DNA from 2 places in the Pseudonocardia sp. CA-142604 genome. Region 1 is predicted to be linked to the other one. Evidence: riboswitches for the same ligand, from Rfam matches in the RefSeq annotation. Region 1 holds a riboswitch; the other holds the start of a gene.
What was found. A riboswitch is a leader RNA that binds a small molecule or an ion and turns the genes downstream of it on or off. The one in region 1 is predicted to bind fluoride.
Positions count from the first base shown of each region.

Region 1 (3,943 bases):
CGCGGCTGCAGCCGGAGCGCGCACCGGAATGGCTCTCACCTCTGCTCCGGCGGATCGGCGAAGCCGACGCGGAGACGCTGAGCCACCACCGCATCCCGCCCCGCGCCAATGCCCGCCGGGCCGCCGTGCTGGTGCTGTTCGGTGAGGACCAGGTGCACGGTCCCGACGTGCTGCTCGTCGAGCGGGCCAGCTCCCTGCGCACTCACGCCGGTCAGGTGGCGTTCCCTGGCGGCAGCGCCGACCCGCACGACCGCGACGAGGTCGCCACGGCGCTGCGGGAGGCCGAGGAGGAGACCGGCGTGGAACCCGAAGGGGTCGTTCCGCTGGCCGTGCTCCCCGAACTGTTCATCCCGCCATCGGGTTTCGTCGTCACCCCGGTGCTCGCGCATTGGGAACGCCCTGTCGCCGTGCACGCGGTCGACGCGGCAGAGACCGCAGCCGTGGTGCGCGTGCCACTCGTCGATCTGGCAGAGCCCGCCAACAGAATCACGGTGCGTAATCCCTCTGGTACGAGCAGCCCCGCCTTCGTCGTAGCGGGGCTGCTGGTGTGGGGGTTCACGGGGGGCTTATTGTCCGCCCTGTTGGATCTGGGGGGCTGGGCGCGCCCTTGGGACACCACACGGGTGGACGATTTAGGCGCAGCGTGGTCGGCGGCACGGGCCGGTCGGCAGGAGGTCGCAGGATCATGAGCGCGGGGCCCCGGGGGGCTGGGCTGGACGCGCGGAGCGAGGTCGTGCGATGAGCGAGCGCGCGAGCGAACCATCGACACAACGCCCCAGCGAAGCGCCGACCGAGCACAGCGACGTCATGCCCATGAGCGAGCGCGCGAGCGAATCATCAACACAGCGCCCCAGCGAAGCGCCGACCGAGCGCAGCGAGGTCATGCGATGAGTTGGGTTGACGGGGTTGTTCTGGCGCTGGCACTGATCGCGGCCGTCTCCGGTTGGCGCCACGGCATGGCGGTGGCTCTGCTGTCGTTCGTCGGGGTGCTCACGGGGGCGGTGCTCGGGGTCCGGCTGGCGCCCTTGCTGGCCGCGGGCGTGGAGGCGCCCACCACGCGAGTCATCGTCAGTGTTGTCGTGGTCGTGCTGCTGGTGGCCCTCGGCGAGACCACCGGCGTCTTCTTCGGGCGCCGCATCCGCGACCGGATCACCGGCCATCGCTCGTTGCAGGTCGACTCCACGCTGGGCTCTGTGCTGCAGGCCGTCACCGTGGTGATCGCGGCCTGGCTGGTCGCGCTGCCACTGGCCTCGGCGAGCTTCCCCGGTCTCGCCTCGGGCGTCCGTGGGTCGGAGGTGCTCCGCGCCGTCGACTCGGTGATGCCGGCAGGGGCCAAGGCGCTGCCCGCGGAGCTGCGGCAACTACTCAACAACTCCGGCTTCCCCGACGTGCTCAGCCCGTTCGCGGAGACACCGATCACGGAGGTCGGCCCGCCCGATCCGGCGCTCGCCCAGAGCCCGGTGATCGAGAACCTGAGCAGCAGCGTCCTCAAGATTCGTGGCCGCGCCCCGTCGTGCGCCCGCCAGCTCGAGGGCACGGGGTTCGTGATCGGACCTCAGCTCGTGCTCACGAACGCCCACGTCGTCGCGGGCACGTCCGAGACCGGCGTCGAGGTGGTGAACAGGCGCGGCCGCACGGTCGAGCTGAGCGCCGAGGTGGTGTCCTACGACCCCCGCGTCGACCTCGCGGTGCTGCGGGTGCCGGACCTGGCCGCGAAGCCGCTGACGTTCGATCCGCAGCCGGCCAAGCCGGGCGACGACGCCGTGGTGCTCGGCTACCCGCTGGACGGGCCCTTCACCGCCACCCCGGCGAAGATCCGGTCGATGATCAACCTGAAGGGCCCCGACATCTACGACGACGGCGAGGTCACCCGCGAGGTGTACACGGTGCGAGCTGTGGTCCGCTCGGGCAACTCCGGCGGCCCGCTCGTGGCACCCGACGGCACCGTGATCGGTGTGGTCTTCGGTGCCGCGCTCGACGACCAGGAGACCGGGTTCGTCCTCACCGTCGACCAGGTGTCGCACGTCGTGCAGGCCGCATCCGGGCTGCGCAGCGAAGTGAACACGGGTAGCTGCGCGGCCTGAGCCGCTCAGCTGCTGCGGGAAGCGCGCACGAAGGCCCAGCGAGGTTTATGCTGTGGGTCACAGGCGATGGGGCTCGCCGTTGACCGCCCACCCCGGGCTGATAGCTCCTACCAACAGGGCTCGACTCTGGAGGTAGGGCATGACAGCAAAAGTTCCCCACTCTCCCGTCCCGCAGCACCGCGGCTTGCCGTCGTCCTTCGTCGCCGGATCGCAGCGTGGGTGCGGGTACCGCTGCCCGGATTACCGCCATCCCGCCGGAAGAGCCGCACAACAACAATCCGAGTTGCACACCCGACACAATCGGTGGAGCACGTCAACTGGAGCGCGGACATGAGCGCATTGCTTGAACAACCCGAGAGAGTGCCCGCCACACCCAGCAAGAACCCGGCCAACACCCTCATCGTCGGACACTGCCGCGACACCGCGAGCGACCACGCCCTCGCCGTCGCCGCAGAGCTCGGACGCCGACTCGGCGCTCAACTACACGTCGTCCACGCCGTGGTCCTCGACGACTACCCCATCGACCCCGACGCCGCCGACTGGGAGGAGCAAGGCGAACAAACCCTCGTCGAGGAGCGTCACCAGGTCGAAGCCGCCCTCACCCGAAGCGGCCTCGCATGGACCTACCAATCCTGCCGAGGCAACCCGGTCAGGGCGCTCGCCGCCGCAGCCGACGAACACGACGCACTCATGATCGTCGTCGGCACCCGCGGCGAAGGACTCCGAGCCACCCTCGCCCGGCTCGTCCAACCTTCGGTCTCACACGCCCTGATCGAGCGCCAAAACCGCCCGGTTCTCGTCGTCCCGCCTGGACAGTTCAACTGACACGGCCACATCAACAAGCCGGGCCCCGGGCGGCATCTCGTGAACCGCGCGCCCGCGCAGGGACCTACGCCTCGGCACTGATGGACGGGTTGCGACGGCGTCGCCGTCCAACGGGCCGCCAGTCCCGACCTCAGACGTCGCGCGTGATCGTCTGGTCGCGGCCGGGGCCCACTCCGATCGCGCTGACAGGCGCGCCGGTGAGCTCCTCGATGCGGTGCACGTAGTCGCGCGCCGCGCCCGGGAGGTCGTCGAATGTGCGGCAGCCGGAGAGGTCCTCGAACCAGCCCGGGAGCTCCTCGTAGACGGGCACGGCGTGGTGCACGTCGGTCTGCGTCATCGGCATCTCGTCGATCCGCTTCCCGTCGACCTCGTAGCCCACGCAGATCGGCACCTTCTCCAGCCCGGAGAGCACGTCGAGCTTGGTGAGGAAGAAGTCGGTGATCCCGTTGACCCGTGCCGCGTAGCGGCCGATCACGGCGTCGAACCAGCCGCAGCGGCGCGGCCGCCCGGTGGTGACACCCACCTCGCCGCCCGCCTTGCGCAACTGCTCACCCATCGCGTCCAGCAACTCGGTGGGGAACGGGCCGGAGCCGACACGCGTGGTGTAGGCCTTGAGGATCCCGATGACCCGGGTGATGCGGTTGGGGCCGATGCCCGAGCCCACTGCCGCACCACCGGCGGTGGGGTTGGAGCTGGTGACGAAGGGGTAGGTGCCGTGGTCGACGTCGAGCAGGGTGCCCTGCGAGCCCTCCAGCAGGATCGTCTCGTCGGCCTCGAGTGCCTGGTTGAGCAGCAGGCGGGTGTCGGCGATCCGGTCGGCGAACCGGCGGCCGTGGGCGAGCACCGTGTCCACCACCTCGTCGACGTCGAGCGCGCGGCGGTTGTAGACCTTCACCAGCACCTGGTTCTTGAACTCCAGGGCCGCCTCCACCTTCTGGTGCAGGATCTTCTCGTCGAGGACGTCGGCCACCCGCACGCCCACGCGAGCGACCTTGTCCTGGTAGGCGGGCCCGATGCCCCGGCCCGTGGTGCCG
Region 1 is NZ_CP192045.1:9,695,613-9,699,555, forward strand. It holds gene ACQPZQ_RS44300 (NUDIX hydrolase) at 1-689, shown strand, start outside; gene ACQPZQ_RS44305 (hypothetical protein) at 739-891, shown strand; gene ACQPZQ_RS44310 (MarP family serine protease) at 888-2,084, shown strand; fluoride riboswitch at 2,138-2,201, shown strand; gene ACQPZQ_RS44315 (universal stress protein) at 2,415-2,909, shown strand; gene ACQPZQ_RS44320 (adenylosuccinate synthase) at 3,040-3,943, opposite strand, start outside.

Region 2 (3,943 bases), 640 kb from region 1:
GGTCATCCCCGGTCGCGTGATCGCCGCCCACCGGCCGTCCGACGGCGAGGGCTTCGAGCTCACCCTCGACAACGGCACGCAGGTGACATCGCGACGGCTGCTGGTGACCACCGGCCTCGTCGACGAGCTGCCCGACGTTCCGGGGCTCGCGCAGCGCTGGGGCCGCGACGTGCTGCACTGCCCCTACTGCCACGGCTGGGAGGTTCGCGACCAGGCGATCGGCGTGCTCGCGACAGGCCCGGCGGGGCCACACCAGGCGGAGCTGCTCCGGCAGTGGAGCCCGGACGTGACGCTGTTCCTGCACACCGCGCCCGATCTCGACCGCGAGCAGTGGACCCGGCTCGCTGCCCGCGGTATCGCCGTGGTGGACGGTGAGGTCACCGCGGTGGAGGTCGCCGACGACCGGATCACCGGCCTGCGCCTGCACACCGGCCGGGTCGTTCCTCGTCAGGCCGTTGTCGTCGCCCCCCGCTTCGTCGCCCGCGCTGAGCTGCTCACCACCCTCGGCCTGCAGACCGTGGAGCAGAAGTTCGGCGACCATGTCCTGGGCACCGTGGTGCCGGCCGACCGCACCGGGGCCACGGCAGTGGACGGGGTGTGGGTGGCCGGCAACGTCGCCGACCTGCAGGCGGGAGTGATCAACGCCGCCGCGGCCGGTTACAGCGCAGCCGTCGCGATCAACGCCGACCTCGTCGCCGACGACGTCCGCCTCGCCATGACGGGCCACGCCCGCCGCGAGGGGGTCGACGACCGCGGTGTCGGAGCAACGACGGCGGAGCCGTTCTCCGCGCTCGTGGAGGCCGGGGTGAGTGAACGCGTTCTCGGGGTTCGCCGCCACGGACTCTGACGGCGAGGACCCCGGGGACGCTCAGCGCGCGGCGGCTGCGGTCTGGTCCGGCTGTGCGGCGCGGGCCGCCGGCGCCCCGTAGCGCAGGCCGTCCATGAGCAGGTCGAGGAGACGCCCGGCCTGTTCACGCCGAGCCGGATCGCCGGCCGACAGGGCGACGCCCCCGACGCCGATCAGCACGTCGTCCGGCTTCACGTCGGACCGGATCTCGCCGGTTGCGGCGGCGGCCGACAGCAACTGCTCGATCGCGGCGTTCAGCCGCTCGCGGCTGTGGGCATAGGGGTTGGCACCCGAGGCGATCACCGCGCGGAGCGCATCGGCCATGCCGATCTTCGCGGTCATGTAGTCGATGAAGCGGTCCATCCAGGCGCGGGTGGCCTCCACCGGCGGGAGCGATTCCAGCAGATCGGACGCCGCGTCGCAGACGGCAGCCAGCTCGTTGCGGTAGGCGGCCTCGATGAGCGCTTCGCGCGTGGGGAAATGGCGGTAGAGCGTGCCGATCCCCACTCCGGCGTCCTTGGCGATCGCGTCCAGCGACGCGTCGAGCCCCTTCTCGGAGAACGCGCGCACCGCGGACGCGAGCAGCAGATCGCGATTGCGTCGGGCGTCCGCGCGAAGGGGCCGTCCGGCGGGGTCGTCCACGTGCTCCTCCTCCTGCAGCCTGCCGAAGTGAGGCCGCACACACTCATTGCCAAGTGGAGGATCATCCGGCTGGGTCTGAAGACCGGAGCTTCCTCCATTTCAGGCTAGCGCGTCGACCGTCGCCGCGCTTCAGAACAGGACAATCATGACGGTTACGACTCGGATCGCCACCCCGTTCGGTCGCGAAACCACCGCACAGGACGTCCTCCACGGAGTCGACCTCACCGGCAAGCGGGCCGTGGTCACGGGCGGCGCCTCCGGGGTCGGCAGAGAGACCGCCCGTGCGCTGGCCGCGGCCGGGGCCGAGGTGACTCTCGCCGTGCGCAACATCGAAGCAGGCGAAAGCGTAGCTGCCGAGATCGTCGCCGGTACCGGCAACGCCGACGTCGCAGCGGCCCCTCTCGACCTCGCCTACGACCCGGCGCGAGCCGCCCAGAACCCTGACACCTTGGGTGTCTCGTCCTATGCACTCGACCTCGACCTCGCCGGCCGCCTCTGGGACGTCTCGCGGGAGGTGGTCGAAGGCTGAATTCCGGGCAGGGGCGGACGTCCTGCTCGTCGCCGCTCTCTACGCACTGTCGAGCGAACGGGTAGTCTGGGATCGCACACAGGTGATGGGGCTCGCCTACAACCGCCCGGCTGGGCTGATGGCTCCTACCGACAGGGCTGTTCTGTGGGTAGGAGGTGGTGATGTCAGCCCTATCCGTTTCTACTGCCGCTATGAGTTGCGGCTGTCGTCAACTCCATCCGTACCGGTGGAGTCATCATGAACGGCGACGTCGATGAACCGGCGGGAGCGGCGCGCACTGCGCGCGATCGCGCGGAGGCTCGCACAGGAGGACCCATCGCTGGCCCGACGACTGCACCACGGGGCACCTCCGGCGCCCGCCACGGTGCTCGACCGGATCGCCTGGACGTACTTCGCGGTGTCGATCACCCTCATGGCGTCCGGGTTCGTGCTCGACGACACCAGCCTGCTGAGGGGTGCGACGTTGCTGCTCGCCGTGTTCCCGCCGCTGATCCTCGTTCTGGCGGCGGCGTTCCGGGTCACCTCCCACGACCAGTACATGGCTCGCCGGCTACGGGATTGAGCGGGTGCGATGAGCGCCGACGTTCCCCACGACCCTGAGCCCGCGAGCGGCATCGACCCGGACGTCGATATCGGCATACCGGCGCAGCGACGCGAACTCGCGGGGCATCCGCTGGACGTGCTGGGAGCGATCGCCGTCGGCGGCGTGATCGGTGCCGAAGCGCGCTACGGAATCGGGCTGGCGTGGCCGCACGGGCCCAGCGGATGGCCGTGGGCGACGCTGCTGATCAACCTCTCCGGTTGCCTGCTGATCGGCGTGCTGATGGTGGTCATCACCGAGCTCGTCGAGCCGCATCGCCTCGCTCGCCCGTTCCTCGGGGTCGGGATCCTGGGCGGCTACACCACGTTCTCCACCTACACGGTCGACGCCATCTCACTCGCTGACGGCGCCCGGCCCGGTCTGGCGGTGGCCTACCTCGTCATCACTCCGGTCCTCGCGGTGCTCGCATGCGCACTCGGCGCGGGCGCGACCCGGCTGGCCGCCCGCCTTGCGGGCGTGCCGCGCCCCGGAAGCGGGGGGTGACGGCGATGGAGGTGTTGTGGGTGGCACTTGGTGCGGCGATCGGGGCGCCGCTGCGATACGTCGTCGACCGCACGGTGCAGACCCGCCACCGGACACGGTTCCCGTGGGGGACCTTCACCGTCAACATGATCGGTTCGTTCGTGCTGGGCGCGCTGGTCGGAGCCAGCGGCGCGCTCCCCCCGGCGCTGGAGACGGCCGCCACGGTCGGGTTCTGCGGTGCATTGACCACGTACAGCACCTTCAGCTACGAAGCGTTCGCCCTGCTGGAGGTCCGGGCCCGCGGGGTCGCCGTCGCCTACGTGGCAGGCAGCGTCGTCGCCGGGCTGGGCCTGGCCGTGCTGGCCTGGTGGGCCGCGCGCGCGCTGGTGTCGTGAGGGAGATCGGCATTCGCAATCTCCGTTGACGGGGATTCCCCTTCCGGGTCTTCTGATCGGCGGAGTGCCGTGAATTCGGGAACCGCCCGATACGATGCCGGTCCGCTTGGACTCGCGGGAGTCCTCCCATGCTCGACACGTCGTCACACGATCAGATCCTGAGCTGGCGAGAGCACGGCACGAATATGCGTGCGCGCTGGCTCACTGCCGACGGCCATCGACCGCCATGCCGCGTGATCGTCGTCGGCGACGATCTCAGCGCCGACAAGGCCTGCCGGATGGCGGCGGAGGGAACGGGCCTGCTGTGGCGAGGTGATTACCACAACGCCCGCCACTTGCTTGCCGCAATGCGACGACGTATCGATCGCTCCTCGCGGAGACGCGAGCTGGCGCCCGCCGAGGAGTTCCGCCGTCAACGCCAGGACCGGGCAAGGCAGTCGCGGCTGCTGGGAGCGGTGCTCGTTCAG
Region 2 is NZ_CP192045.1:9,053,423-9,057,365, forward strand. It holds gene ACQPZQ_RS41195 (NAD(P)/FAD-dependent oxidoreductase) at 1-847, shown strand, start outside; gene ACQPZQ_RS41200 (TetR/AcrR family transcriptional regulator) at 869-1,489, opposite strand; partial or broken gene ACQPZQ_RS41205 (SDR family NAD(P)-dependent oxidoreductase) at 1,635-1,898, shown strand; fluoride riboswitch at 2,091-2,153, shown strand; gene ACQPZQ_RS41210 (DUF3040 domain-containing protein) at 2,272-2,580, shown strand; gene ACQPZQ_RS41215 (fluoride efflux transporter FluC) at 2,590-3,102, shown strand; gene crcB (fluoride efflux transporter CrcB) at 3,108-3,476, shown strand; gene ACQPZQ_RS41225 (methyltransferase) at 3,605-3,943, shown strand, end outside.
Region 2: linked by a shared signal. The riboswitch ahead of ACQPZQ_RS41210 (DUF3040 domain-containing protein) and the one ahead of ACQPZQ_RS44315 (universal stress protein) in region 1 are both predicted to bind fluoride.